2 linked regions of the Phreatobacter oligotrophus genome follow. The protein of the gene in region 1 interacts with the protein of each later gene in a pairwise test. Links are inferred from orthologs where the notes say so. Each region holds a gene or a part of one and is shown on either strand. Other genes may lie near its edges. The genes, in order: ssb and C8P69_RS05340.

Evidence for each region.
Region 2: the proteins of ssb (region 1) and C8P69_RS05340 interact in binary tests that used the Escherichia coli proteins (3 or more experiments, as listed by UniProt). The link is inferred for Phreatobacter oligotrophus from one-to-one orthologs.

What each region holds. Positions count from the first base shown.
Region 1 is NZ_PZZL01000004.1:10,330-25,295, reverse strand. What follows is about bases 2,762-5,621. They hold ssb (single-stranded DNA-binding protein), read right to left. Parts: upstream 4,530-5,621; coding sequence 3,993-4,529; downstream 2,762-3,992. Other genes in these bases: uvrA (excinuclease ABC subunit UvrA), read left to right, coding at 4,927-5,621; C8P69_RS09875 (GNAT family N-acetyltransferase), read right to left, coding at 3,469-3,981; C8P69_RS23850 (hypothetical protein), read left to right, coding at 3,095-3,472; C8P69_RS23855 (TetR/AcrR family transcriptional regulator), read right to left, coding at 2,762-3,015. Also shown: gyrA (DNA gyrase subunit A), read right to left, coding at 1-651; C8P69_RS09895 (MarC family protein), read left to right, coding at 863-1,492; C8P69_RS09890 (DUF2306 domain-containing protein), read right to left, coding at 1,495-1,890; C8P69_RS09885 (hypothetical protein), read left to right, coding at 1,981-2,454; more of C8P69_RS23855, read right to left, coding at 2,458-2,761; more of uvrA, read left to right, coding at 5,622-7,848; C8P69_RS09860 (MgtC/SapB family protein), read left to right, coding at 7,895-9,166; C8P69_RS09855 (DUF1127 domain-containing protein), read left to right, coding at 9,303-9,467; C8P69_RS09850 (phytoene/squalene synthase family protein), read right to left, coding at 9,471-10,355; C8P69_RS09845 (Mth938-like domain-containing protein), read right to left, coding at 10,362-10,760; protein translocase subunit SecF, read right to left, coding at 10,762-11,718; protein translocase subunit SecD, read right to left, coding at 11,744-13,360; preprotein translocase subunit YajC, read right to left, coding at 13,409-13,738; C8P69_RS09825 (ATP-binding protein), read left to right, coding at 13,820-14,848. UniProt on the Escherichia coli protein: Plays an important role in DNA replication, recombination and repair. Binds to ssDNA and to an array of partner proteins to recruit them to their sites of action during DNA metabolism. Acts as a sliding platform that migrates on DNA via reptation.
Region 2 is NZ_PZZL01000002.1:273,626-288,675, forward strand. What follows is about bases 11,803-14,746. They hold C8P69_RS05340 (primosomal protein N'), read right to left. Parts: upstream 14,390-14,746; coding sequence 12,215-14,389; downstream 11,803-12,214. Other genes in these bases: ygfZ (CAF17-like 4Fe-4S cluster assembly/insertion protein YgfZ), read left to right, coding at 11,803-12,023; C8P69_RS05345 ((2Fe-2S)-binding protein), read left to right, coding at 14,578-14,746. Also shown: C8P69_RS05260 (5-formyltetrahydrofolate cyclo-ligase), read right to left, coding at 1-395; C8P69_RS05275 (FAD-binding oxidoreductase), read left to right, coding at 1,203-2,648; C8P69_RS24415 (methyl-accepting chemotaxis protein), read right to left, coding at 2,694-4,181; C8P69_RS05285 (hypothetical protein), read right to left, coding at 4,178-4,465; C8P69_RS05290 (SOS response-associated peptidase), read right to left, coding at 4,648-5,394; C8P69_RS05295 (hypothetical protein), read left to right, coding at 5,509-6,006; C8P69_RS05300 (NUDIX hydrolase), read left to right, coding at 6,003-6,464; C8P69_RS05305 (TIGR02301 family protein), read left to right, coding at 6,532-6,945; C8P69_RS05310 (hypothetical protein), read left to right, coding at 7,087-7,347; C8P69_RS05315 (hypothetical protein), read left to right, coding at 7,390-8,208; C8P69_RS05320 (DUF2336 domain-containing protein), read left to right, coding at 8,343-9,107; C8P69_RS05325 (class I SAM-dependent methyltransferase), read right to left, coding at 9,112-9,714; C8P69_RS05330 (dihydroorotase), read right to left, coding at 9,711-11,039; more of ygfZ, read left to right, coding at 11,163-11,802; more of C8P69_RS05345, read left to right, coding at 14,747-14,829; bfr (bacterioferritin), read left to right, coding at 14,948-15,050.

The sequences.
Region 1 (14,966 bases):
GATCTCGATCTCGGGCTTCTCGATCGTGGCGATGCAGGCATCGATGATCTCGCCGAGATTGTGCGGCGGGATGTTCGTGGCCATGCCGACGGCGATGCCGCCGCCGCCATTCACCAGCAAGTTGGGGAACTTGGCCGGGAGAACCTTCGGCTCGCGCTCGGAATTGTCGTAGTTGTCCTGGAAATCGACCGTCTGCTTGTCGAGGTCGGAGACCAGCTCGCCGGCGATCTTCTCGAGGCGCACCTCGGTGTAACGCATGGCCGCCGGAGGATCGCCGTCGACCGAGCCGAAATTGCCCTGCCCGTCGATGAGCTCGACGCGCATGGAGAAGTCCTGCGCCATGCGGACGAGGGCGTCGTAGACCGACTGGTCGCCGTGCGGATGGTACTTACCGATGACGTCGCCGACGACGCGGGCCGACTTGCGATAGGGCTTGTTCCACTCGTAGCCGTTCTCGTGCATCGAGTAGAGGATGCGGCGGTGGACCGGCTTCAGGCCGTCGCGGGCATCGGGCAGCGCACGGCTGACGATGACGCTCATCGCATAGTCAAGATAGGACCGCCGCATCTCGTCCGTGATCGAGACGGGGCGAATTTCGGTCGGGTCGGTGGGCGTGGCGCCCGCCGGCGTCTTGTCGTCGTCTTCGGCCAAGAGAACTCTTCCGATGGGGCGGATGGAGGCCATCCGCGGGACCCGGACCTTCTATCCGATTCCGCTCGGGATAACCAACCCCGGCGGCGATTTCAGGGCACCAGATAGCGCCCTGTTTTCAATGGGTTGGAAAGGTTCCTGTCAGCCCTGTGGACGACGCGGGTCTCGCGGGGTCACAATCTCCCGGAAACAGCGGCAGAACAGGGTCCCGATGACGCTCGAATTCCTCACCGGCGCCCTCGTCACCATGTTCGTGATCGTCGAGCCGATCGCGCTTGTGCCGATCTTCCTGGCGGTCACCCAGGGCTTCTCCGCCGCGCAGCGCCAGCAGGTCGCCTGGCGCGCCTGCCTGATCGCCTTCCTGATCCTTGCCGCCTGCGCTTTCTTCGGCGACTGGCTCCTGCGGATGCTCGGCATTTCCCTGCCGGCCTTCCGGATCGCCGGCGGCCTCCTGGTGTTCTGGATCGCCTTCGAGATGGTCTTCGGGCTGCGCGCCAGCCGCAAGAGCGAGACGGCCAAGGAGGCCATCGACAAGGAGCACATCGTCAACGTCGCCGCCTTCCCCATGGCGATCCCGCTGCTGGCGGGCCCCGGCGCCATCACCGCGACCCTGCTGCTCGCCGGTCAGGCCGCGGGCAGCACGGTGATGATGGCGACGCTGATCGGCGTGCTGGCGGTGGTGGTCTTCGTCGCCTGGATCTGCCTGTCCATGGCCGAGGGCATGAACAAGCTGCTGGGGACGCTGGGCAATGCCGTGGTGTCGCGGCTCCTCGGCATCATCCTCGCGGCGCTGGCCGTGCAGTTCGTCATCGATGGCATCAGGGCGGTGTTCCGCGGCTGACTTCAGCCGCCGAAGACCACCTGTCCCATGATGCGGTAGGGCAGCAGGGTGAAGAGCCCTGCCCCGGCCCAGCCCGCCGTCACACCCAGCATCCCCAGGCGATGGCCGCGCATGTTGCCGGTGCGGCGGGCGTGGATCGCATGGACGAGGGTTAGAAGCGTGATCACCGACAGGATGTGGATGAGGCTGAAGGGGCCGAACAGCCGGATGCCGTGGATCCAGAACGAGGACACGGCGGTGATCGCCATCAGGATCACCCAGGCCCAGCCAACGCGCCGGTGCCAGACGCCACTCTTGCGGCGGCCCAGCTGGACGAGGGTCAGTGGTATTAGCGACAGGGCGGCGATGGCATGGAGCTGAATGGCCAGGGGGGCTGCGAGCAGCGGTGCGAGGGTCATGGTCCGTCTCCGTGGGCAATATGAATGCTATTTACATTCTCATTTTCTCATGTCAAGTTCATTTACATCGCTCATCCCAGGAGATTTCCCATGCTGATCCTGACCTCCGCACCCCTGTGGGTCTGGCCGCTCCTCGCCGTCCTCATCCTGGTCGGCTGGCGCTCGCGGCAGGAGCGCACCATCCCGCTGACCATCGTCTATCTGCTGCCGGCGATCGGCCTTCTCACCCTGCCCGCCCTGCTGGCCCTGCCGCATTCGGGCGCGGCGCTGGCGGCCCACGCACTCGCCTATGCTGCAGGCGCCGCGGTCGGCTACTGGTTGCAGGGGCGCTGGCTCCTGGCCAAGGGGCCGCGCCATGTGCGTCTTGGCGGGGAAAGCCTGACCCTGGTGCTGATGATGACCCTGTTCACCGCCAAGTTTGTCCACGGCACCATGACCGCAATCGCGCCTGCGGCGGTGTCGGGCTGGTCCTACGGCATGGCCTTCGGCGCCGTCACCGGCCTTGCCGCAGGCCTCTTTGGCGGCCGGGCGCTGTGGACCATCCTGGCGCCGCGGGTGGTGTGATGGTCACGGCCGGCTCATCAGCGGCAGGATGATCTCCAGCGCCTCGCGGGCGCGCTCTTCACGGGCGCGCTCGTCCGCCGCGCCCGCTCCCATGCGGAAATGGCCGAGCAGCGCCTGATAGGCGAAGCGGGCTCGGGCACCGGCCTCCGCCCCCGGCACGCCGATGGCGGCGAATAGCGCCTCGACATACGCGACGCGGCGTGCGTCGGTCTCGGCCACCACCGCCCCCACGCCCGCATCGCGCGCTGCCCAGTCGCGCATCGCCATTTCGAGGCGCCCGTCGGCGCGCAGGACCGTGGCGAACAGCGCCTTCAACCGGTCCGCCGGAGCGGTGGCCCGGGCCTCGACCCGGGTGATGATGTCGGCGGTTGCGGATGTCCGCCACGCTTCGACCATCATGGCGAGCAGGTCGGCGCGATCGCGGAAGTGCCAGTAGAAGCTGCCCTTGGTGACCTTGAGGTCGGTCGCGAGCCGTTCGACGCGCACCGAGTCGAGCCCCTTGTCGGCGAGGGCCGCAAGACCCGCCGAAACCCAGGCCGAGCGATCAAGGCTGTCCTTCATGCGCATTCCATACGCTGCCGTATTGACGCGGGCAAGAGTCAGCCCTAGCGTATCCATACGCACCCGTATGGAGATGGTCATGAGCAGCGTCGCCCTTCTCACCGCCGCCGTTCTCACGGTCGCGATCAGCATCGTCCATTCCTGGATCGGCGAGAGGCGGCTGATCGGTCCGCTGCTCGCGATCGAACCGCGCGTCGGCGTTCTGAAGAGCGCCTTCCTGCGGCAGGTGCTGCGCCACGCCTGGCACATCACCTCGCTCGCCTGGACCGGGATGGCTGTGGTTCTGGCGGCGCTTGCCCTGGCCCCGCAGGGTGAAGCCGGCCGGATCGCGATCATCGGGATCGGCGTCACCTTCGTGCTCCACGGGGTTGCGATCCTCGCCCTCAGCCGCGGCCGTCACATCGCCTGGCCGGTCTTCCTCGCCGTCGGGGCGCTCTGCTTCCTTGCCGTGCGCTAGTCCGCCGAACGCAGCGCCAGCCATTCCGGCCTGAGGATCGACATCAGCGCCTGGTCAACGCGCGTCCCATCCGCCCGGCGCACGACCTCGCGCAGAATGCCCTCCTCGACGAAGCCGAGGCTCGCATAGACATGGCGGGCACGGGTGTTGGCGGTGAAGACCTCGAGGCAGAGGCGATGGCAGGCCGTTTCCCGAAAGACCCAGTCGAGCAGGGACGCCAGGAAGACCCGCCCGAGCCCCCTGCCCGGCGCGACCATGGCGATGCGCTGAAGCCCGACATTGCCGTGGGGATCGGTCAGGTCGCGCAGGATGGCGAAGCCGACCGGCTCGCCCTCCGCCAGCGCGATCAGATAGGCGAAATCCTCGGAGGCCATGGCGGCGCCATGGCGATCGGCGCTCCAGCGACCGATGAAGCTCTCATGCTCCGGCAGGCGCTCGGTGGCCATGACGAAGCCGAGATCGTCGGCGGTCGCCCGCCTCAGGGCGACCGTCACCGGCACATCGCTCATCGCGGCAGGCGTCAGAACGGGATCTCGTCATCGTCCATGCGGCGGCCGCCCGCAGGCGCAGCGGACCGCCGCGGCGCTTCCTGTCGCCCCCCGGAGCCACCCATGGAGCCGCGGCCCTCGACCTGGCCGCCGCCGAAACCGCCGCCCGAGGCGCCAAAGCCCTCGTCGGCATAGTCGCCGCCGCCCCCGCCGCCACCGCGGCCGTCGAGCAGGGTCATCTCGCCGCGATAGCGCTGCAGGACAACCTCGGTCGAATATTTCTCGACGCCGGACTGGTCGGTCCATTTGCGCGTCTGAAGCTGGCCCTCGACATAGACCTTCGAGCCCTTCTTCAGGTACTGCTCGGCGACGCGGACCAGGTTCTCGTTGAAGATCACCACCTGGTGCCACTCGGTGCGCTCCTTGCGCTCGCCGGAGGCCTTGTCCCGCCAGGTTTCGGTGGTGGCGAGGCGCAGGTTGCAGACCTGCTCGCCGTTGTTGAGGCGACGAACCTCGGGGTCGCGCCCCAGATTGCCGATCAGGATGACCTTGTTGACGCTGCCTGCCATCGTCGCTCTCCCTTTCCCCGCGGCCTGAGGCCCGGGGCGCCTTGCGCTCACGAGGTGCGAGGCTTCCCACGTTCGGCGCGATGCGTCACCGCGTCCCGACGGAAAACCCTCGGATATCCCCAACCACCCGCTCCGTGATCGGCCAGCGGTCATTCGTTCTATATTTGTTCTTGTCTTTGCCCGCAAGGTCCGTCAGGTTCCGCACCCGAGGTCCCCAACGCGACGATTCTGGTGCACGGCACACATCCCGTGACGGCACAGGTCTGGTTTTCCACTTCGAGCGTTTCTACCTTTGGACGGAGGGAGCGGCCGGCATCCTGCTGCCATGCCCCTGCCGCCGTCCCGTTTAAGCGTCACCCTTTCCCGCGCGCCTGCCGCCGCCCGTGAGCCCGTTGCGATGAGCGATCTGTTCGACAAGTTCAGCGACGACGTCCGCCGCCCGGACTCCCGCTTCATTTCGGTGCGCGGCGCGCGCGAGCACAATCTGAAGAACGTCGACCTGACGATTCCGCGCGACTCGCTGGTGGTGTTCACCGGCCTGTCCGGCTCGGGCAAGTCGTCGCTCGCCTTCGACACGATCTATGCCGAGGGCCAGCGCCGCTATGTCGAGAGCCTCTCGGCCTATGCGCGGCAGTTCCTCGAGATGATGCAGAAGCCGGATGTCGACCAGATCGACGGCCTGTCGCCGGCCATCTCCATCGAGCAGAAGACGACCTCCAAGAACCCGCGCTCGACGGTCGGCACGGTCACCGAGATCTACGACTACATGCGCCTGCTCTGGGCCCGCGTCGGCGTGCCCTATTCGCCGGCCACCGGTCTGCCGATCGAGAGCCAGACGGTCAGCCAGATGGTCGACAAGACCCTCGCCCTGCCCGAGGGCTCGCGCCTCTACCTGCTCGCCCCGGCCGTGCGCGGCCGCAAGGGCGAGTACCGCAAGGAACTGGCGGACTGGCAGAAGAAGGGCTTCCAGCGCGTCAAGATCAACGGCGCCTTCTACGAGATCGCCGATGCCCCGGCCCTCGACAAGAAGCTGAAGCACGACATCGACGTGGTGGTGGACCGCATCGTCGTGCGGCCGGACATGGCCACACGCCTCGCCGACAGTTTCGAGACGGCGCTGAAGCTCGCCGACGGCATCGCCGTGATCGAGTTCGCCGACAGCAAGACCGAGGGTGGCGAGCCGCTGCGCCTGCTCTTCTCGGAAAAATTCGCCTGCCCCGTCTCGGGCTTCACCATCTCCGAGGTCGAGCCGCGGCTGTTCTCGTTCAACAACCCCTTCGGCGCCTGCCCGGCCTGCGACGGCCTCGGCGTCGAGCAGACGATCGACCCGGACCTCGTCATCCCCGACAAGGACCTGTCGCTGCGCAAGGGCGCCATCGCCCCCTGGGCCCGGTCCACCTCGCCCTTCTACACCCAGACACTCGACGCCCTGTCGAAGCACTACGGCTTCTCGCTCACCGCGCCCTGGCACAAGCTGCCGGAGGTCGCGAAGAAGGCCATCCTCTTCGGCACCGGCGAGGAGACCGTCACCTTCCGCTATGACGACGGCCTCAGGTCCTACGAGACGACCAAGACCTTCGAGGGCGTGGTGCGGAACCTCGAGCGGCGGCTGAAGGAGACCGAGAGCGACTGGGCGCGCGAGGAAATCTCCCGCTTCGTCTCGGCTGTCCCGTGCAAGGCCTGCAACGGCTTCCGCCTGAAGCCGGAGGCGCTCGCCGTGAAGGTCGGCGCTGTCCACATCGGCGAGGTCTCGCAGATGTCGGTGCGCGGCGCGCGCGCATGGTTCGACGAGTTGCCCGGCCGCCTGACGGCCAAGCAGAACGAGATCGCCACGCGCATCCTCAAGGAGATCCGCGAGCGGCTGCATTTCCTCGTCGATGTCGGCCTGGACTACCTGACCCTCGGCCGCAATTCCGGCACGCTGTCGGGCGGCGAGAGCCAGCGCATCCGCCTCGCCAGCCAGATCGGCTCGGGCCTCACCGGCGTGCTCTACGTGCTGGACGAGCCCTCCATCGGCCTGCACCAGCGCGACAACGAGCGCCTGCTCGGGACCCTCAAGCGCCTGCGCAATCTCGGCAACACCGTCATCGTCGTCGAGCATGACGAGGACGCGATCCTCCAGGCCGACTACGTCGTCGATGTCGGCCCCGGCGCCGGCATCCATGGCGGTCGGATCGTGTCGCAGGGCACGCCGGCCGAGATCATGGCCGATCCCGCCTCCCTCACCGGCAAGTACCTCACCGGCGAGATGGGCGTGCCGCTGCCGAAGCGACGCAAGCCGCAGAAGGGCCGGGCGCTCAAGGTCGTCGGCGCCCGCGGCAACAATCTCAAGAATGTCACGGTGGACATCCCGCTGGGGCTCTTCACCTGCATCACCGGCGTCTCCGGCGGCGGAAAATCGACCCTGCTGCTCGACACGCTCTACCAGGCCATCGCCCGCAAGCTGAACGGGGCGAGCGAGGCCCCTGCCCCGCATGACCGCATCGAGGGCATCGAGCATCTCGACAAGGTCATCGACATCGACCAGTCGCCCATCGGTCGCACGCCGCGCTCGAACCCGGCGACCTATACCGGCGCCTTCACGCCGATCCGCGAATGGTTCGCGGGCCTCCCCGAGGCCAAGGCGCGCGGCTACGAGCCCGGGCGCTTCTCCTTCAACGTCAAGGGCGGCCGCTGCGAGGCCTGCCAGGGCGACGGCGTCATCAAGATCGAGATGCACTTCCTGCCCGACGTCTACGTCACCTGCGACGTCTGCAAGGGCAAGCGCTACAACCGCGAGACGCTTGAGGTGGTGTTCAAGGGCAAGTCGATCGCCGACGTGCTCGACATGACCGTCGACGAGGGCGTCGAGTTCTTCAAGGCGGTGCCGCGGGTGCGCGACATCCTGAAGACCCTGTCGGAGGTCGGCCTCGGCTACATCCATATCGGCCAGCAGGCGACGACGCTCTCGGGCGGCGAGGCGCAGCGCGTCAAGCTGTCGAAGGAGCTGTCGCGCCGCTCGACCGGGCGGACCCTCTACATTCTCGACGAGCCGACGACCGGCCTGCACTTCCACGACGTGGCGAAGCTCCTCGAAGTGCTGCACGAGCTGGTGGCGCAGGGCAATTCCGTTGTGGTCATCGAGCACAATCTTGAGGTCATCAAGACCGCCGACTGGATCATCGACATGGGCCCGGAGGGTGGCGACGGCGGCGGCGAAGTGGTGGCCGAGGGGCCGCCCGAGGTCATCGCCCGCGAGAAGCGCAGCCATACCGGCCGGTTCCTCGCCGAGGTTCTGGAGCGCCGGCCGATCAAGGTGAAGCGCGAGGCGGCGGAGTGATAGGATCCCCGGCGGGACGTCACGCGTCCCGTCGCCAGGACCCATGATGACAGACCTCGAATTGGCGCAGCGTCTCGGCATTGCCATCGCCATCGGGGCGCTGGTCGGCGCCGAGCGGCACTGGCGCGACCGCGACGAGAGCGATGGCCAGCGCACGGCGGGACTGCGCACCTTCACGCTGATCGGCGGACTTGGCGGGCTGTCGGCCGCGCTGGACCAGGCGCTGGGCGCGCAGGGCCTGCGCGGATTGCTCCTCGCCGCCATGTTCCTTGGCCTCTCCGCGGTGTTCGGCCTGTTCCAGTATCGCGAACAGGTCGCCGAGGGACGCTTCTCCGTCACCTCGGTCGCCGCGGCGATGGTCCCCTTCGCACTCGGCGCCTTGGCCGTGATCGGTGATCTCCGGATCGCCGGGGCGGGCGGCGTCATCCTCGTCTGCATCCTGGCGGCCCGGGAGGGGCTTCACCGCTTCGTCGAGGCGCTCACCTTCGCGGAACTGCGGGCGGCCATCGTGCTGCTGGCCATGACCTTCGTCATCCTGCCGCTCGTGCCGAATGACCCCATCGGCCCCTTCGGCGGGGTCTCGCCGGCGCGGATCTGGACGCTCGCCATCCTGCTCGCGGCCATCTCCTTCGTGGGCTATGTCGCGGTGAAGCTGCTCGGCGAACGGCACGGCGAGCTCGTGGCCGGAGCGGTCGGCGGGCTTCTCTCCTCGACGGCTGCGACCATCACCAATGCCCGCCACGCCGCCGAAGGCGGAGATGCGCCGCGCCTCGCGGCCGGAGCGCTGGCGGCCGGTGTCGTCTCGTATGTCCGGACCGGCCTGATCATCGCGACACTGGCGCCAGCGGCCCTGCCGCTGGTGGGCCCGGCCCTTGGCGCCGGTGCGCTGGTCGCCGCAGGAGCCGCGCTCATCCTGGCGCGCCGGGACACCGGCGACCATGCCGAGGCCGCCGCCACCAATCCTTTCGATCTCTGGCGGGTCATCCAGCTGGCCGTCCTGCTCAGCGCCATCGCCTTCGCCACGCGCGCGGGAGCAGCCTGGTTCGGCGATGCGGGCGTCTTCGCGGTCTCCGCCCTCTCCGGCCTTGCCGACGTGGACGCGCCGGTGATCACCGCGGCGGGGCTTGCCGGCCATGGCCTGACCGTCGAGGCCGCCGCCCGCGCCATGCTGATCGCCGTCGCGGCCAACACCCTGGCCAAGGCGGCTTACGGACTGGCGCTGGGGTCGGGACGTTTCGGGGCGATCTTCGCCGGGGTCTCGGGCCTCGCGCTCGCGGCCGGCGCGGCGACCTTCATCGCCTTGGCGATGCTTGGTTAATCGCCGTTAACGCCCCATGTGCCCAAGGCATAGCTGCGGTGCACAATTTCTCATCTCGCAACTGCAGCAAAATGACTATGTAAGCGTCAGATCGTTCGCGAACGAATGATCGTCTGTCCGTTCGAGGTTGTCCGCCATGCTGTACCTGCTCAACGCCCTGATCGCCCGCTTCAAGGCCCACATTGTCTACCTGCGCACCCGCGAGGAGCTGACCCAGCTCGATGACCGCGCCCTGGCCGACCTCGGCTTCCAGCGCGGCGAGATCGAGTACATCGCCCGCAAGGTTGCCGACGCCGCCTGACGATCAGGCGCGGCGATCCTGCCGCGCCCAGCGCCGGGCCCAGCGCCACATGGCCCATTGCCTGCGCCATTGCGGCAGGTCGGGGGCCGGCGCAAAGGGATCCGTATGCCGCGAGAGACGGTCGAGCCGCGGCCCGACTGTCGCAAGACCCACGAAGGCCGCCAGCGTCCGCCGATCGGCGCCGCTCATCGCCGCTTCGGCCGCCGCGAGATGGCGCCGCGCAAGGGCGATCGCCTCGTTCCGGACCAACCGCACAGCCTCCGGCTTCCGCCGCGCGACGATGTCCTCGCGCGTGACGCCCTGTGCCTCCAGCATCTCCGCAGGAAGCTGGACGCGTCCGGCGGCAGCCAGCGGCGCGAAGCTGCGCAACATCCCCGCCACCGCATAGGCGATGCCGGCATGGCCGGCGAGATCGGCCGAGCGGGGATCGTCGCCTCCGCAGAGGATCAGGGCGGCCATCTGCATCACGGCCGAACTCGTCTCGCCGCAATAGCCTTCGAGATCACCGACGGTCGGAAAGAGGTCGTCGTAGAGATCGGCGACCCGCGCATCGATCAAGGCGACAAGCGGGGCGACCGACAGGCGGTGGCGCTGCACCACGTCGAGGAGGGCGGCGGCCACGGGATGGGACTGGACGTCCCCCCGCCCCGCGCCTTCCAGCACATCGCGCCACCATTGCAGGCGGACCTCGCCGGGCAGCGCCTCGCGCACGCGCTCGCGCACCGAGGCCACTTCGAGGTTGAAGGCATAGAGCGCCAGAAGGTCGGCGCGCCTGTCTTCCGGCGCGAAGAGGCTGGCGAGCCAGCGGTCCTTGTCGCCCTCGCGCACGGCCGCGTCGCAATGGGCGAAGGCAGCAGTGAGAGCCTCGGGCCGGGGCGGAACGTCCATGCCGGTTCAATCCACCGCCATGAGGGCGGCAGCGACGCGGCGATTCTCGCCGAGCATGATGTTGTAGGTGCGCGCCGCGGCGCCGGTCGCCATGACCTCGAGGCCGATGCCGGCATCGCGCAGGATCCAGCGGATCGCATCATCAACCGGAATTGGGGTCGGGCCGGTGCCGAGCAGCAGCACATCGATGGCGGCCCGCTCGGCCACGGCCTTGTCGAAGCTCTCCACGCCGACATCCGTGAGCGACATGACTGGCCAGGCATGAATGCCCGAGGGCAGCGCCAGGATGGAGCCGCGATGGCTCATGTCGGCGAAGCGAAAGCCGCCTCGCCCATAGGCGTCGATGGCGAAGCGACCGGGGACGAAGCCGTCGTGGAGGACGCGGATCGGCTCGCCGCGGGCCACGTCAGGCCCGGGCCTTGGCCGCCGCGTCGCCCTCCTCCTCCGCCTGGCGCGTGGCGCCGAAGCCGCCGGTGCGCAGGCCGAGATAGATGAGGATGGGCGAGGCGATGAAGATCGACGAATAGGTGCCGATGATGACGCCGACCAGCATCGAGGCCGTGAAGCCCTGGATGACCTCGCCGCCGAAGAAAAACAGGCCGAGCAGCGCGAGGAAGGTCGTGGTGGCAGTGATGGTGGTGCGCGACAGGGTCGAGTTGATGGCGATGTCGAGCAGTTCGGCCACCGGCATCTTCTTGTGCTTGCGCATCATTTCGCGGATTCGGTCGAACACCACGACGGTGTCGTTGAGCGAATAGCCGATGATGGTCAGCACCGAGGCGATCGAGGTGATGTCGAAATCGGACTGGGTGAAGATGTAGAAGGCCATGATGGCCGTCACGTCGTGCAGCGTCGCGATCATCGCCGCCACGGCAAACTGCCATTCGAAGCGGAACCACAAGTAGATCAGCACGGCGAGGATCGAGAGGATCACGCCGATGACCGACATCTGGACGAGCTCGGCCGACACGGTCGGACCGACGACCTCCGTGCGGCGGATGTCGTAATCGGCCTCGATCAGGCCGGTGACGCGGCGCAAGGCCGCCTGCTGTCCCCGCTCGCCGCCGGGCTGCTCGCCATAGCGCAGCATGACGAGGTTGGGACCGCCAAACTCCTGCAGCTGGACGTCGCCGACATTGGCGGCCTGCAGGCGGGTGCGCAGCTCGCTGAGATTGGCGTTGCCCTGCTTCGTCTGAAGCTCGACGAGGGTGCCGCCCTTGAAATCGATGCCGATGTTCAGGCCGATCGTCAGGAAGCCGATGATGGTCGCAGCGGCGATGAAGGCCGAAATGCCGAAGGCAATCGGACGGAACCGCATGAAACCGAACTTGGTGTCGTCCGGGATGAGTCGGAGCAGGCGCACGGTCTTCAGTCTCCCTGCCGTCCGGTCACATCGGCACCCGCGCCGGCTTGAACCAGCGCAGCCACAGCACGACGAGGTAGCGCGTGAAGGTGATGGCGGTGAACATGGTGGTGACGATGCCGAGGCCGAGCGTCAGCGCGAAGCCCTTCACCGGGCCTGTTCCGAGGTAGAACAGGATGATGGAGGTGAGGAGCTGGGTGACGTTGGCATCCATGATGGTGCCCATGGCCTTGGTGAAGCCGCCATCGATCGAGGCGATGACGCTTCGGCCGGCGCGCGATTCCTCGCGGATGCGCTCGAAGATCAGCACGTTGGAGTCGACGGCCATGCCGACGGTCAGCACGATGCCGGCGATGCCGGGCAGCGTCAGCGTCGCGCCGATCAGGCTGAGCAGGCCGAACATCATGACGACGTTCACGATGACGGCGATGTTGGCGAAAAGGCCAAAAAGCCCATAGGTCGCAAAGATATAGACCAGCACGAAGATCGAGCCGATGATCGCGGCCCGGGTGCCCGAGGTGATCGAATCCTGGCCGAGCGAGGCGCCGACGGTGCGTTCCTCGACGACGGTAAGCGGAGCGGGCAGCGCGCCGGCGCGCAGCAGCAGGGCGAGGTTCGCCGAGCTCTCCGCCGTGAAGCGGCCGGAGATCTGGCCAGAACCACCGAGGATCGGCTCGCGGATGACCGGCGCCGAGATCACCTTGTTGTCGAGGACGATGGCGAAGGGCCGGTTGACGTTCTCGGTGGTGGTCTGGGCGAACTTGCGGCCGCCCGAGGCATTGAAGCGGAAGCTCACCACCCATTCCGCCTGCTGGGCGTTGAACGCGGCCTGGGCGTCGATCAGCTCCTCGCCCGAGACGATGACGCGGCGCTGGATCACGTAGGGGATCTGCTGGACGACGCGATTCCCCTCCTTGACCTCCTCATAGAGGATGGCGCTGTCGGCCGGCGGACGGCCCGAAATCGCCTGTTCCGGCGTCATGGACTGGTCGACGAGGCGGAATTCGAGCTTCGCGGTCTGGCCGAGGATGTCCTTCAGGCGGCGCGGGTCCTTCTCGCCCGGCACCTGCAGGAGGATGCGGTCGAGGCCCTGGCGCTGGATGACCGGCTCGGTGGTGCCGAGCTGGTCGATACGGCGGCGCACCACCTCGATGGACTGGGTGACGGCGCGGGAGACCTTGTCGCGGATGCCGGCATCGGTGGCCGTGACGGTGAAGGTGTCACCGGAGCGCGAGACCTCGGAATCAAACTGGCCGGTGGTCGAGAAGGCGCCGCCTATCGCCTGCGGGATCTTGCGCAGTTCGGTGAGCGCGAGGTCGCCGTTCTGGCCCTCGCGCAGGCGCACGACGACCGCGTTGCCCTGGAAGCCGATGTTCTGGACCTGAAGGCGCGCATCGCGCAGCACGCGGCGCACGTCGTCGCGCAGGTTCTCCAGCATGGTCCGCCGCACCTCGTCCGAATCGACCTGCAGGCGCAGGTCGACGCCGCCCTGGAGATCGAGGCCGAGGGTCATGTGGGTGCGCAACGCCCGCGGCAGCTTGTCCACCCAAGACTGCGGCATGAGGTTGGGCGTCGCCAGCAGCATGACCGCGAAGGCGGTCATGAGAATCAGCGTCGCCTTCCAGCGGGTGAAGCTCAGCATCGATCGGTCATCCTCGGCTGTCGGCGGGTCGGCCGGTGCGGAGTGGCTTCACTTCTCGTCGGCGGGTTCGCTCTTCGAGCGCAGCTCCGAGACGAACTGCTTGGCGGCGCGAACGCGGACGTTGTCGGCGATCTCGAGCTCGATCGTCGTGTCGTCGACCACCTTGGTGATCCGGCCGATCAGGCCGCCGGACAGCGTCACCTGGTCGCCGCGCCGGAGGTTTCCGATCATCTCCTGATGCATCTTCACCTTCTTCTGCTGGGGGCGCAGGATCAGGAAATACATGATGATGAAGATGAGGATGAAGGGCAGCATCGACATCAGGATGTCGTTGGTGCCGCCCGCACCGGTCTGGGCGAAGGCCGGAGTAATGAACATGAAGGATCCTCGTGGGAAGGCCCCGCTCGGAGGCGCAGCAGGGCGGAATTTCGGCGCGGACTATAGCCACGAAGGCGTCGAATGCAACGATGCCGCCACGCCCCCGCAACGAAAGGTCGCGGACGCAGCGTCGGGACTGCTCATGTAGCTGCCGCGCGCCTGTCTTTCCAGTGGTCCGGTTGCGCAGGGACACACGCTGGTGCATGGGACCGCGACCGTCGCCGGAGGCATCCCGTGTCCGATCCCCTCTCCCACGCTCTTCTGGAACGCATCGCCACCGCGCTCGAGCGGCTGGCCCCTGCCCCGCCGCCCCGGCCTGACTTCGCGGCGGCCGACGCCTTCGTGTGGAACCCCGACGGACCGCGCCTCGATCCGGTGCCGCGGGTCAACCGCGTGGAGATGGTGCTGCTCAAGGGCATCGACCGGGCGCGCGACACGCTGATCGAGAACACCCGGCGCTTCGCCGAGGGCCTGCCCGCCAACAATGCCCTGCTGTGGGGCTCCCGCGGCATGGGCAAGTCCTCGCTGGTCAAGGCCGCCCATGCCACCGTCAACCGGCAGAGGGTGGCCGAGGGCCTCTCCGCCAACCTGAAGCTGGTCGAGATCCACCGCGAGGATATCGAGAGCCTGCCGCAGCTCATGGCGCTGGTGCGCGCCACCGACCTGCGCTTCATCGTCTTCTGCGACGATCTCTCCTTCGACCACGACGACACCTCCTACAAGTCGCTCAAGGCGGTGCTCGAAGGCGGCATCGAGGGCCGGCCGGACAATGTCATCTTCTACGCCACCTCCAACCGCCGGCATCTCCTGCCGCGCGACATGATGGAGAACGAGCGCTCGACCTCGATCAATCCGGGCGAGGCCGTCGAGGAAAAGGTGTCGCTGTCGGACCGCTTCGGCCTCTGGCTCGGCTTCCACAAGTGCAGCCAGGACGAGTATCTGGCCATGGTCGAGGGCTATGCGGAGCATTTCGGCCTCAAGGCCGATGCCGAGCGCATGCGCGCCGAGGCGTTGGAATGGGCGACCACGCGCGGCTCGCGCTCTGGCCGCGTCGCCTGGCAGTTCGTCCAGGACCTGGCCGGCCGCCTTGGCGTGCGCCTCGAGGCCTGATCCCGGCGCAAACTGACCCTGAAAAACAAGTGGGGCGGCACCGCCGTGCCGCCCCGAAAATGACCGGTCCCTTTGGAGGTCGCAGGAGAGGACCGATCGACTAGTCGTGCCCGGTTGC
Region 2 (15,050 bases), on another replicon or contig:
CGGTTGCCGCGCGCGTCGAAGGCGGCAAGGGGGGTGATCAGCACCTCGGGGAAGACCTCCGCGGCTTCGGGGCCAGGGCCGTAGGTGCCGAAGCCCATGGGGACGAGCTCTGCGCCACGGACGAGTTCCCGGAAGATCATCGGGCCTTTGCGGTCCGGGAAGGCTGGCAGCGCGAGGCGCGCGCCGGCGAGGCGCAGCCGGTCCATCAGCGGGCGGACATCGATCTCCGACTGGATGGGCAGGAAGCCCGACACGACCCGGCCGGCGACCGGGATCAGGTCGAGCGGGAAGGTCTCGGCGAGGACGAGGGCGGCCTCGATGCGGGCGGCGGGGTCGAGGGCATCGCGCCGCGCGAGGGCGGCCGCGCGCAGGTCAGCCTTGGTGGGAGCGGTCATGGGGGAGGAGTAGCGGAGCGCAGCCGGGGTGTCACCGGGCCTCGCGTCGGTCGAGCATTGAGGACCATGGATGCAATGGCCCCACCCGCACCCTCCCCGCGCTGCGCGCAGGGAGGGGGACCACGGCGTCGCTTCACTGCCGGCGAGGGTGGGGCCAGGCCCAACCGCCCCAGTATGACCGGGAGGTCGAAGTCTGCCTCCCTGCGCGCAGCGCGGGGAGGGTGCGGGTGGGGCATGAAAAGCCGAGCTGGAGAAGTAAGGCGGCGGGATCGGGCTCCGCCCTCCCCGTCATGCCCGGGTTTATCCCGGGCATCCACGCCTTGAACACCGCGCCATGAAGAGAAGTCGTGGATGCCCGTCACAAGGCCGGGCATGACGGGGGGAGGTTCGGGAGCCAGGAACGGGGGGCGTGGGCTATCGAGCCTTCAGCCGCACGGCAGCCGGCGGCCTTGTCGCCATCGCCACGCCGCCCGCGAATTCAGTGGAGCCACTCTGCCGTTGGACGATCGATCCCGGGAACCTACCTAAGTAGGTGGGCGCCGTGTTGCCCAAGTCCACGGACAAGGGCAGGGACAGCTCCCTCAAGATCGATAAGGCCCCGGGGATATGTGTGTCCTGACGTACGTCGCAGCTCCGAGGTCAGAGATAGGTCGGATCATCAGCCGGCGGAAGACCCCTCCCCGTCCACTCCCGCCTTTTTCGCTCGCGCGATTTTCACCGCTCCCATCCCTCCCGCCCCGTTGACGCTTCCCGCCCGCGCGGCGCAAGAAGCCTCGCCCGAAGACACGCCGTCGCAGGAAGCCAGCCATGCCGCTGCCGAAGCCCGTCGCCGCCCTCGCCCCGCCGATGCCGGAGCCGCTGATCCAGCGCTTCAAGGCGATCGTCGGCGACCGCTACGCCATCACCGACGCGAACGACCAGGCGCCCTACCTGCGCGACGACCGCGGCCTCTATATCGGCCGCACCTCGCTGGTGGTGCGCCCGGCGAACACGGAAGAGGTCGCGGCGGTCATGGCGCTCGCCCACGAGACCGGCACGCCGGTCGTGCCGCAGGGCGGCGCCACCGGCCTTGTCGGCGGGCACGTGCCGCATGAGACCGGCGCCGAGATCGTCATCTCGCTGAACCGCATGACGGCGGTGCGCGCCGTCGATCCGGCCGGCAATACCATGACGGTCGATGCCGGCGTGACCCTGCAGCAGGCGCAGGACGCGGCAACCGAGGTCGGCCGGCTCTTCCCGCTCAACATCGGCTCCAAGGGCTCCTGCACCATCGGCGGCAATCTCTCGACCAATGCCGGCGGCACGCAGGCCATCGCCTATGGCATGGCGCGCGACCTCGTGCTCGGGCTCGAGGTGGTGCTGGCGGACGGCCGCATCTGGCACGGCCTCAGGACCCTCAAGAAGGACAATACGGGCTACGACCTGAAGCACCTGTTCATGGGGGCGGAGGGCACGCTCGGCATCATCACCGCGGCCGTGCTGAAGCTCTATCCGGCCCCTCGCTCCATCGAGGCGGCCTGGGTGGCGGTCCCATCGGCGGAGGCGGGCCTTGCCCTCCTGAACGCCGCGCAGGAGCGCGCCGGCCCCTCCGTCACCGGCTTCGAGCTGATGCCGCGCAACCTGTTCGACTTCGTGCTGAAGCACCTCGCCGGTGCGCGCGATCCGCTGGCCGAGCCCTCGCCCTGGTACTGCCTGATGGAGCTTTCCAGCGCCTCGGCCTCCGGCATGCGCGAGACGCTGGAGGAGATCCTCGCCGCCGGCTTCGAGGAGGGCATCGTCACCGACGCGGCGCTCGCCGATTCCATCGACCAGCGCAACGGCTTCTGGCGCCTGCGCGAGGGGATGAGCGAGGTGCAGAAGATGGAGGGCGGCTCGATCAAGCACGACGTCTCCGTGCCCGTCGCCGCGGTCCCGGCCTTCATCGCCGAGGCGGTCGCGGCATGCCTCGCCTACATGCCGGATTGCCGCCCCGTGCCCTTCGGCCATCTTGGCGACGGCAACATCCACTTCAACGTCAGCCAGCCCGTCGGCATGGACAAGGCCGCCTTCCTCGACCACTGGGACCGGGTGCAGACCATCGTCCATGACATCGTGGCGAAGCATGGCGGCTCGATCTCCGCCGAGCACGGCATCGGCCGGATGAAGCGCGACCTGCTGCCGGGGGTGAAGGACCCCGTCGCCATGGACATCATGCGGCAGGTCAAGGCGGTCCTCGACCCGAAGAACATCCTCAATCCCGGCAAGGTGCTCTGACCGGACCACCGCGGCCCGAAGGCCGCGGCGGGAGCTGTCGCCACCTCAGGCAGCGACCTTGCCGAGGAAGCCCTCAACCGCGGTGCTGACATTGCCGGCGGAGGCCTCGACCGCCCGCGCCGTGTCGTCCATGGCCCGCGACGAGGAGGCCGAGACCTCGGCCTTTCCGGCGATATCGCCGATGGCCTGCTCGATGCGCAGCGTCAGCGCATTGGCCTCGGCGATGCTGCGGTTGATCTCCTCAACCGCGCTCGCCTGCTCCTCGATCCCCGCGGCCAGCGCCGAGGCGTTGCGGTCGATCAGCTCCATCCGCTCGGTGATGGCGCGGATGGCGCCGACCGCGCCGACGGTCAGGTTCTGCACGGAGCCGATCTGCTGGGCGATCTCTTCCGTTGCCTTGGAGGTCTGGACGGCCAGCGACTTCACCTCGGAGGCGACGACGGCGAAGCCTTTGCCGGCATCGCCGGCCCGGGCCGCCTCGATCGTGGCGTTGAGGGCGAGGAGATTGGTCTGCTCGGCGATGGACTGGATCAGCGCCACCACGGCGCCGATCTTCTCGGCGGCGCCGGAGAGCTCAGCGATGTTGCCGTTGGCCGCGTGGGCCTCGCCGGCGAGTTCCCGCACGACGCCGGCGGTCTCGCTGACCTTATGGGCGAGTTCGCCGACCGACGAGGACAGCTGGTCGCTGGCGCCGGCCACCGCGCTGATATTGGTGACGGCGGCGCGGGCCGAGCTGGTGGCGGCCTGGACCGTGTCGGCCGTGCCGGCGGCGGCGCCGCGGACGGTGGCGGCGGCCGTGCCGAGCTCCGCCATGCCGCCGCGGACCTTGGCGATGACACCGGCGATCTCGGCCTTGAAGCCGGCGATGGCCTTTTCGAGATCGGCCTGGTGGCGGGCCTTGTCGGCGGCGCGGGAGCGATCCTCGGCGGTCGCGGCCTCAAGCCGGCTCGCCGCCTCCTTGGCCTCCTGCACGGCGCCGTCGGAGACGACGAAGGCATTCGCGAGGCGATTGCAGAGCCAGGCGAGCGCCACGGCCTGGGCGACGAGGATCACGGCGTGGATCACCACGCGGACGAGATCGCCGCCCTGCGGGAAGACCGCCATGGGGTAGATGAAGTTGAGGCCGAGATGATGCACGGCCACGAGCGCCGTATAGGCGGCGACCGAGTGCCAGCAGCACCACAGCGCCACGATGGCGAGGCCGGCGAAGAAGGCCATGTGCATGTCGATCTGGTAGACGGACCCTTCCATGGCGAAGGTCAGCAGCGCGACCAGCGCACCGCCCGACAGGGAGGAGGCGATGCGGGCCGCGGCGTCCGTGCGCCCCCCGCCGATGGCGAGCAGGCCGGCGGCCGACACCACGACGACGGACAGCGCGCCGAGCATCAGGGCGCCGCCGCGCGCCACCAGGACAGCGAGCGTCACGGCCGAGAGGCTGACGATCACGCCTTGCATGACACGCGCGACGGTCACGCGGAGCTTGTCGAGGGTCGGCGACGCCTCGACGGTCGTTGCAGTCGTGCTGAAGGTCATGGGGTTCGCACCACGGTGAGAGACATGAGTGGAGACAGGCAGGCCGTCGCCAGGGCCGCGTCGACGACGAGGCCCGCGCCGGCGGCATAGAGACGGGCGACGAAACCGGGGGTCCCGGCGCTGGCGATCACGACGCGGTTTCCCGAGGAGGCGCTGTGCAGCGTTCCGTCCGCGCGCGCGGCGATGGCGGCGGCGCCGCCGTTGTCGCCCGACCAGGCGATGACGGCGACCGCGCGCCCGTCACGCGGAGCCGCGGCGAAGACCAGCGGCGTGACGAGGCTCACGGCTGCAGCCAGCGGCAAAACGAGGGCAGTCCGAGCGGAGGACCGTCGGGGAGGCTGCATGGTACCAGGGACCGGCGAAGAGGATCACGACGCGGATGGGGGCGGCCGCGACAACCATATTTCACCGGAACAGGTTGCAGAAAACTTAACCATCAATTGAAGGTGTTCATTTACCGGCAACCTCAGTCGAAGAGCCGTCCCTGCCGCGGTGGCTCGGCGGCCGCGCTGGCGCGCCGGGCGGGCTCAGGCCGCGCCACCGACAGAGGGGCCGAGACGGGCGCCTGGATCTCCGGGCCGTCATTGGCGACCTTGTTGACCGCGGTCGAGACGGCGACGAGCTCCAGCTCGGTCTGCACGGGCGGCTCCAGCAGAGCGGCCGCCTCATCGGGAGTTGTCGCCGGATCGAGCCAGGCATCCCAGTTGGCGGGGTCGAGGATCACCGGGGTGCGATGGTGGATCGCCGCGAGCGGCGGCACGGCCGGCGCGGTCATCATGGCGACGGTGTCGACCTCCGAGCCATCCGGCGAAGTCCAGGTCTCCCACAGCGCCGGAAAGGCGAAGAGCCCGCCATCCGGCCGGCGCGCCATGTAGGGCGTCTTGCTGCGCCCCTGTGTATGCCACTCGTAGAAGGCGTCGGCCGGCATGAGCGCGCGGCGGCGGGCGAAGGCGTTGCGGAAGGACGGCTTCTCGCGCGCCGTCTCGGTGCGCACGTTGATGACGAGGGGAAAGTCCTTGGGGTCCTTCACCCAGCCGGGGATGAAGCCCCAGCGCATCAGCACGAACCGCCGCTTGCCATGGTCGATCGTGACGACGGGCACGGGCTGGGTCGGGGCGATGTTGTAGCGCGGCGGGAAGTTCGGCCGGTCATCGTAACCGAAGGCCTGCTGCATCACTTCCGGGATCGTCTTGATGGCGTAGCGCCCGCACATGAGGTCCTCGCGATCCGTCCCGCCTTGCGGTTCTGCCGCGACGGAAGGGCTTTAAGCCTTCCTTCACCGCACCCATGGCTCATAGACATCTAGGATCGGGGGTTTTCACTGTCTATGCTCGACGTCGTTCGCCAGGAGGCCGATAGCGCGTTGACGCCGGAACGGCTGCGCGCCGCCAATATCCATCCGGATACGTGGCTGGCCACCGACTACCTGAACCATTTCAACGAGGTCATCATGCTGCTCGAGCTGGTGCCCTCCATGCCCGATTGCCTCGAGGACGTGCTCACCTGGGAGCCGGCGACCTACGAGGAGCATTTCGTGCGCTCCAGCTATCGCGACAAGGACCTGGTGCTGGCCGCCTTCGCGGCGGCGCCGCCCGGCCCGAAGCGCCGTTTCCTCGTGCTGGTGGCCGAGATGGACACCATCATGCTGGATGCGTTGGCGCAGCTCCGGCTGCATGGCGGCACGCCGCTCGGCGGCGCGGTTGCCGAGGAAGCCGCCCACCTTCTCAAGCATCTCGTGACCCGCGCTGCCGGTGTCATGAACGGCATTGCCGGCGCCGACGAATCCTCGACCCAGGACGCGGTCGACGCGCTGATGACCCGGTGAGCACCGCCGCCGGCTCGGCCATGGCGGCCGATCGCGCCTATCCCGCCCGCCCCATCCTCGCGGTCTCAACCGCCGTGGTGCGCAACGGCAATGTCCTCGTGGCGCAGCGGGCGCGGGCGCCCGGCGCGGGGCTCTACAGTCTGCCGGGCGGGCTCGTCGAGGTCGGCGAGACGCTGGCCGAGGCCGCCGCCCGCGAGCTCATGGAGGAGGTCGGCGTGCTGGCCAGCCCGATCGGCCTGTGCGGGGCGCGCGACATCATCGCCCGGGACGCTGATGGCCGCATCGAGCGCCACTTCGTCGTCCTCACCTATGCCGCCCATTGGGAAAGCGGCGAGGGCCTGCGCTCGGACGAGGCGACGGACGTGCGCTGGGTGACCCTCGCCGGGGCCCGCGCCCTGCCGACGACGGACGGGCTCATCGCGACGCTCGAGGCGGCGATCGCCCTCGCGGCGCGCTGAGCGCCACCGTCAACCACCGGCGGAGCTTTTCGTTGCGGCGCGGCCCGGCCTGCCGCATATCTCCCGCATGACCCGGCTTCTCGCCACCCTCGCCATCGCGGTCCTCGCCAGCGCGCCGCTGGCGGCTCAGCCGGCCCGCGCGCCGGCGCCCGAGGCGGCCATGCCGCCTGCCGCGCTGCAGGCGCCCTACGAGCCGCAACTCCTCCGCCTATCCGAGATCATCGGCGCGCTGCACTACCTGCGCACGCTCTGCCAGGGGCCGGAGGAAGGCGCCTGGCGGCGCGAGATGCAGGCGCTGCTGGATGCCGAGGCGGCGGGCGGCGAGCGGCGTGAAAGGCTCGTCCAGGCCTTCAACCGCGGCTATGGCGGATTCGAGCAGACGCACCGCACCTGCACCCCCGCAGCGCGGGTGGCGACGCGCCGTTACGTCACCGAAGCCCGGCGCATCGTCGCGGACCTCACGAGCCGCTACGGCAACTGACGGCGTTGTACACAGGAGACACCGCCAGATTCTTCACGCACGTTAACCTTCTGGTCAGAAACGGATGCCGCCCGGGCGCCGCCATGCTACGGTCCGTGGACGAGACAGGCCCGATCAACGGGCCCGCCAGTGGACGTGATGATGTACATTTCTCCCGCGACGCCCGCCCGCTCGGCCGAAGCCGAGGACCAGCGCCACGCCGCCATGGGCTACGTCTCCGAGGCCTTCGCGGAGGCCCGGCTCGACGGGCTCGACATCGATTGCATCGCGCAGGCGGCGATCTTCGCCTCCTTCGTGGAAATGGTCGCGACCTATGGCGAGGAGGCGACGGCAACCTTCGCCGACCGTCTCGCCGAACGGGTGCGCGCCGGTGAGTTCACCGTGGACCGCTCCTCGCACTGAGCTGGTCTCGCTCCCCCAACGGCAGAGGCTCCGGGACGCAACGTGGACCCTCGCAGGCTGGCTCTTCTCACGGGACTTGTGACGACCGTGGTGCTCGGCGTCGCGGTTATCCGGATCATGCCGCGCGAGGCGCCGCGAATCGTCGAGCCGGCCGTCCCGGCGACGCCGCTGCGCGCCACCATCCGTGACGTGACGCCCGGTCCGGGCGACCCGCCGGCCTCATCCACCATCGCCGCACAGGCACAGCCCGCCCCGCCGCCGCCCCCCGCGGCAACGCAGGCTCCCTCGGCACCGATCTCCCCTCCTCCGGCAGCGACGCCAGTGCCGGCCCCGCCGGCGGCCAGCGCTCCCGTGCCGACGCCCAATGCCCGCCGCCCGGCCCCGCCGCGGCCGGCCTCGGTCGAGGTGCTTCCCGACAATGAGGACCTGAGGGAGCGCGTCGGATCGATGCGCGAGCGGCTGATGCTCGCGGCGCGCTCCGGCGATATCGGCCGGCTCGGCGTCGTCTTCCAGATGAACGAGACGCTGCCCGTCTTCACCCGGGGCGGCGAGCGCGACCCCGTGGCCTTCTGGAAGAAGGCATCAGGCGACGGCGAGGGCCGCGAGATCCTCGCCATCCTGCTCAACATCCTCGACCTGCCGCCCGCCCTCATCAACAAGGGCACGCCGCAGGAGATGTATGTCTGGCCCTATCTCGCCCATGTGCCGCTGGCGGACCTCTCGCCGCGCCAGTCGGTCGATCTCTACCGGCTGATGACGGCGCAGGACGTGCGGGACATGCGCACGCTGGGATCCTGGGTGTTCTGGCGGCTCGGCATCGGGCCGGATGGCACGGTCCACTTCTTCCTCGCGGGAGAATGACGGAGCGTTAACCCTGCGGATGACCTAGGGTCACGTGACGTCCCGGCGGCGGTCCCGCTTATGATGGCGTTAAGGGCCCGGGAGGTAGGTCGGTGGGGTCCGGTCGCACGCAGCGGCCTCGCGGGAATGCCGACATGCCCGATACATCGGCCCGTCACGTCATCGACGACATCGTCGCCCATCGCGCGCGCGAAGGCCTCACCGACAAGGTGAACCGCCTTATCGACACCTTCGCCGAGAACGCCGACAGCTACACGGCCGAGCAGGCGGTGACGGTGGACGAGGTCATCGCGCGGCTCATCGTCGACATCACGCCGGAGGGGCGCATCGCCATCGCCGAGCGGATCGCCGGCGATCCCAAGGCGCCGCGCCTGGTGATCGAGCAGCTTGCCGGCGACGACTGGGCCGAGGTGGCCTCACCGGTGCTGATGAAATCGCCCCAGCTCTCGGACGAGACCCTGCTGAAGATCATCGACAGCAAGGGTCACTCCCATCTGCTCGCCATCAGCCGTCGGCGGAGCATTACTCCCGCCGTGGCCGAAAGCCTGGTCGAGCGGGGCAACCGCACCGTCATCCGCACGCTCGCCCGCAACCCCGGCGTCGCGCTGTCGCCGCAGGCCCGGCATGACCTTGAAAAGCGGCAGAAGGCGCGGCTGGAAGAGTTGCGGAAGGCCCCGCGCAAGGCGGTGGAATATCCCGCCGAACTCCATCGCGAGGACGGCGAGAAGCCGGTGCGCTGCCGGCTGATCGATATTTCCAAGACCGGCGCGCGACTGACGCTGGCGGCCATGGCCCGGCCGACCGGCCGCCTCGTCCTCAGCTTCGCCAGTGCGGCCGTTCAGCGTCCCTGCGAGCCCGTCTGGCAGGATGGCCGCGACATCGGCGTGCGCTTCGTCTGACGCATCACGCCGAGGGCGAGAGGACCAGCACGGACCAGGTGACGCCCGGCCGCCCGAACATGTCGGGGCGGCTGGCCTCGAACAGGCTGCCCAATCCGCAACGTGACGCGAGCGCCACCGTCTCCGCCGCCGACACCTCGAACATGCGCCGGCCCTCAGGGATGGGCCCGTGGCGGAGCGTCATGACGATGCGGGCGCCCGGCTGTGCGAGATCGGCGAGCCGCGCCATGGCCTGCTCGCGTTCGGCGGCGTCGAGATGCATCCAGACGGCGGTGAGGAGGATCAGGTCGAAGCGCTCGGCCCGTCCGGCCAGCACGGCGAGATCCGGCAGGCCGTCATCGAGCCAGGTGATCGGCCGTCCCGCATGGATCCGCGCGCCGTGGGCACGCAGCTCCGCAGTGGGCTCGACCGCGACGACCGAAAAGCCGCGCGCGGCGAGCGCCGCGGCATCGCGGCCGGTTCCGGCGCCGATGTCCAGCGCATGGCCCGGCGCCTCGGGGAGCAGGTGCAGGACGGGGGCGTGGACCTGCTCGAAGGTGATGCTCTCGTACTGGACCGCGAGGTGATCCGCCTCGCGGCCATAGCCCGCCGTCGAGGCGGTGGTCACGGAGCGCGGTCCTGGAAGCGCACGGCCTCGCCGCCCGAGGGGGTCACCAGCTCGCCCTCCCACATCACCCGGCGGCCGCGGATGATCGTGCCGATGGGCCAGCCCTGCACGGTCTTGCCGTCATAGGGCGTCCAGCGGCTCTTCGAGGCGATCCAGTCGTTGGTGATGGTCACCTTGCGCTTCATGTCGACGATGGTGAAGTCGGCGTCATAGCCGGCGGCGATGCGGCCCTTGCCGGCGATGGCGAAGATGCGGGACGGGCCGTGGCTGGTGAGGTCGACGAAGCGCTCCAGCGTCAGCTTTCCGGCATTCACATGGTCGAGCATGGTCGGCACCAGCGTCTGCACGCCGGTCATGCCGGAGGGCGAGGCGGGATAGGTCTTGGCCTTCTCCTCCAGCGTGTGCGGCGCATGGTCCGAGCCGAGCACATCGACCACACCGTCGACGATGCCGCGCCAGATGCCGCGGCGGGCATGCTCGTCACGCACCGGCGGGTTCATCTGGGCGAGGGTGCCGAGCCGCTCGTAGCAGTCGGGGGCGACGAGGGTCAGGTGATGCGGCGTCGCCTCGCAGGTCGCGACGTCCTTGTGCCGCTCGAGATAGTCGATCTCCTCGGCGGTGGAGATGTGCAGCACGTGGATCTTGGCGTTGTGCCGGCGGGCGATGGTGACGAGCCGCTCCGTGCACATCAGCGCCGCGGTCACGTCGCGCCACACGGGGTGGGAACGCGGGTCGCCCTCGATGCGCTCGCCCTTGCGATCCCGCAGGCGATACTCGTCCTCGGAGTGGAAAGCCGCGCGGCGGCGGGTGTTCTTCAGGATCGAGGAGACGCCCTCGTCGTCCTCGACCAGCAGGGAGCCGGTGGAGGAGCCCATGAACACCTTGATGCCGGCTGCGCCCGGCAGGCGCTCCAGTTCACCCACGTCCTTGGCATTGTCGTGGGTGCCGCCGACCCAGAAGGCGAAGTCGCAATGCATCCGCGCCGTGGCGCGCTTCACCTTGTCGGCGAGGGCCGCCTCGGAGATCGTCAGCGGATCGGTATTCGGCATCTCGAAGACAGCGGTGACGCCGCCCATGACGGCGGCGCGCGAGCCGCTTTCGAGGTCCTCCTTGTGGGTCGGACCCGGCTCGCGGAAATGGACCTGGCTGTCGATGACACCGGGCAGGATGTGCAGGCCGGTGCAATCCACCACCTCGCCGGCCGAGGACTGCGACAGGTCGCCGATGGCCGCCACCTTGCCAGCCGTGACACCGACGTCGCGCAGCGCCGCGCCGTCCTGGTTGACCACCGTGCCGTTCCTGTAGATGACGTCGAAATTCGGCATGGCGCGGCTCCCGTTCTGCGCGCCGGACCTTGCCGCCGGCGCCGCCACGCTTATGTCGAAGAACCTGAGCCCTGCCAAGCAAGCGAATGCCGCATGCCCATGACCGGCCAGCGAGGACCATCGATGCCGAGCGCGTTCCTGTCTGATCGAGGTGTCGTCCGTGTCAGCGGCGACGATGCCGCGCGCTTCCTGCAGGGGCTGGTCACCTGCAATGTCGAGACGCTCCGCGCGGGCGAGGCCCGCTATGGGGCGCTGCTGACGCCGCAAGGCAAGATCGTCGTGGATTTCCTCTGCATCGGCGTCCCTGCCGACGAGGGCGGCGGCTTCCTCCTGGACACGCCGGCCGTGCTGGCGGCCGAACTCGCCAAGAAGCTCGGCTTCTACCGGCTGCGGGCGAAAGTCGTGGTCGAGGACCTGTCGGGACCGCTCGCGGTCACCGCCTTTTGGGGTGACGCGGCGCCGCCTGCGGCCGAAGGTCTCGCGGTGCGTGATCCGCGCCATCCGGCGCTCGGCTGGCGCGTCATCGGGCCGAAGCCAGCGGAGCCGCCTGCCGCGACCGGCGACTATGAGGCGCATCGCATCAGCCTCGGCATTCCGGCCGGCGGCCGCGACTTCGTCTATGGCGATGCCTTTCCGCATGAAGCCGACATGGACCAGCTCGCCGGCGTCGACTTCGCCAAGGGCTGCTATGTCGGCCAGGAGGTGGTGAGCCGGATGCAGCATCGCGGCACGGCCCGCACCCGGGTCGTTCCGGTGACCTTCGCCGATTTCCCGCCCATGGAGGGGCTGGACGTGATGGCGGGCGAGAAGCAGGTCGGCGTCATGGGCTCCTCTGTCCACGGCCGCGGCCTCGCCAAGCTCCGGCTCGACCGCGTGGCGGAAGCGGCGGAGGCCGGCGAGCCGATCACCGCCGGTGGCATTCCGCTGGTGCCGGTGAAGCCGGACTGGGCCAGGTTTGCATGGCCGGGCGAGGCGGAGGCCTGATCAAAGGCCCCACCCGCACCCTCCCCTCTGGCGAGGGGAGGGAGACCACGGTGCCGAGGCTGTTCCGACACGGTGGGGCCTGGCCCAGCCGGTGCCGTCAGTAGCGCGACGTCATGGTCCCCTCCCCTCGCCAGAGGGGAGGGTCAGGGTGGGGCATTCTTTTCCATGCTCACTGGTGGGGCCGTCCTGCCTCACAGGAAACTCTGCGGGTCGACGTCGATCTCCAGCCGGACATTGCCCCGCGGCGCCTCGACCGAGGAGAGCCAGCCGCGCATCCAGCCCGAGAGGTCGAAGGCCCGTGGCGAGCGCGCCAGCAGGCGGACCCGGTGGCGGCCACGCACCAGCGCCAGCGGCGCTTCCGCCGGCCCCAGCACCCGCACCTCCGGCGTCGGCGGCACGGCGCGCACCAGCATCCTTGCATAGGCCTGCGCATCCCCCAGCGCCTCGGCGGAGATGACCAGGGCGGCGAGCCGGCCGAAGGGCGGCAGTTCCGCAGCCTCCCGCATGGCGATCTCCGCCTCGTAGAAGCCCTCGCGGTCGCCCTTGACGATGGCCTGGATGATCGGGTGCTGCGGCTGGTGGGTCTGGATCAGCGCCCGCGAGCCGTCCTTGGCGCGGCCGGCGCGGCCGACCACCTGCTGGAGCAGCTGGAAGGTGCGCTCGCCAGCCCGCGGATCGGCATTGGAGAGGCCGATATCGGCATCGATGACCCCGACCAGGGCGAGGTTCGGGAAGTTGTGGCCCTTGGCGACGAGCTGCGTGCCGATGACGATGTCGGCCTCTCCGCGCGCCACCGCCTCGATCTCCTGCCGAATGCGCTCGACGCCGCCAGCCATGTCGGAGGACAGCACCAGAAGGCGCGCCTCGGGGAAGAGCGTCGCGCATTCCTCGGCAAGGCGTTCGACGCCCGGACCGCAGGCGACGAAGCTGTCGACCGCCTGGCATTTCGGGCATTGCTCCGGCGGGGCGGTGTTGTAGCCGCAATGGTGGCAGACGAGCCGGCGGCGGAAGCGGTGGTCCACCAGCCAGGCCGAGCAGTTCGGGCACTGGATGCGCTCGCCGCAGGTGCGGCAGAGGGTGAGCGGCGCATAGCCGCGGCGGTTGAGGAAGAGCAGCGTCTGTTCGCCGGCCTCGCGGGTGGCGCGGATCTCGCGCTCCAGCGCCGGGGCGATCCAGCGCCCGCGCTCGGGGCCGGCGGTGCGCAGGTCCACCGTGGCGATCTTCGGCATGGCATGGCCGCCGAAGCGCTCGGGCAGGACGAGGCGGCGGTAGCGGCCGCGGTCGGCATTGACGCGGCTCTCGACCGAGGGCGTCGCCGAGGCGAGCACGACGGGGATGGACTGGAGGTGGGCGCGGACCACCGCCATGTCGCGGGCGTGGTAGTGGACGCCATCGTCCTGCTTGTAGGCGCCCTCGTGTTCCTCATCGACGACGACGAGGCCGAGGTCGCGGAAGGGCAGGAACAGCGCTGAGCGGGCGCCGACCACCGCCTGGACCTCGCCGGAGGCAACGCCCGCCCAGACCCGGCCGCGCTTCGTCACGCCGACGCCCGAGTGCCAGGCGGCGGGACGATGGCCGAAGCGGGCGGCGAAGCGGTCGAGGAACTGGGTGGTCAGCGCGATCTCGGGGACGAGGATCAAAACTTGACGGCCGCGGCGCAGCGCCTCGGCGACGCCTTCCAGATAGACCTCGGTCTTGCCCGAACCGGTGACGCCATCGAGGAGCTGGACCGAGAACCGCTCGGCCGCCACCGCATCGCAGAGGGCGAGCGCGGCGGCGTGCTGGGCATCGTTGAGGGCGGCGACCGCATGGTCCGGCTCCAGCCGCGCCAGCACCTCAGGCGGCAGCAGGATCGCCTCCAGCACGCCTTCGTCGACCAGGCCGTCGACGACAGAGGCCGAGACGCCGGCCTCGCGCGCCGCCTCGCCCTTGGCGCGGGCGAGGCCATCGGCGAAATGGGCGAGGAGGCGGCCCCGGGCAGGGGTCATGCGGCCCGGGGTCTCGCCCGTGACGCGGATGCCGACCCGCGGCTTCGGCGGGGCGAGGTCATCGGGATCGCGCAGCGCCATGCGCAGCACCATGCCGCGCGGCGCCAGCGTGTAATCCGCCAGCCAGTCGCAGAGCCGGCGCACCGCATGCGGCACGGGCGGCACGTCGTAGCGCTCGGCAATGTCCTTCAGCCGGTTGTGCGAGACACCGCCGGGCTCGTCGCGCAGGCTCCAGACCGCGCCGATCGTGGTGCGGTTGCCGAGCGGCACGGCGACGACGTCGCCGGGCGCAAGCGTCATCCCCGCCGGGACACGGTAGCTGTAGGGCCGGTCGACGGCGACCGGAATCAGCACGTCGGCATAGAGCGGCGCGGTCATGGGGATGGCCTAGCGCGGCCGGGCCGCGAAGGGAATGGGCGGCGATGTCCGGCCAGCACCGGCGACGGACACCGGCGTTTCACCCTGGAATGTTTCCAATGTTTTCCCAACGGATTGCAGCCAGCGGTTGGCCGGAGTAAATAGCTGACTGTCGCAGTCAACTTTGCGGGCTGCGCCGGAGTTCGCCTTTGATCGTCTGCCACTGCAACGTGCTCAGTGACCGCGACATCCGCGCCTGCCTCGGCGACGGCCCGGACTGCCCGCGCGCGGTCGGCGAGGTCTATACCTGCCTCGGCTGCAGCCCGGAATGCGGGCGCTGCGCCCGCACCATCCGCGCCATCCTGCGCGAGGCCGGCGTCGGCGGTTGCGGCACCTGCCCGGTGGGCGATTGCGCCGGCCATGACGAGGCCGCGCCTGCGCTGATGATCGCCGCCGAGTGAGGCGACGCCAGGCCGCGGTGCGGCGGGTGTCCACCGGCTTGTCACATGCTTCTGGAACGGTGCTAGACTGCGGCGCGTTGGGTGCGACCGCACGACGTTGCACAGCCGGAGCAGGACCATGAAGGGCGACAAGAAGGTCATCGAATATCTCAACAAGGGCCTTCGCAGCGAGCTGACCGCGGTCAGCCAGTACTGGCTGCACTACCGGATGCTGCACAATT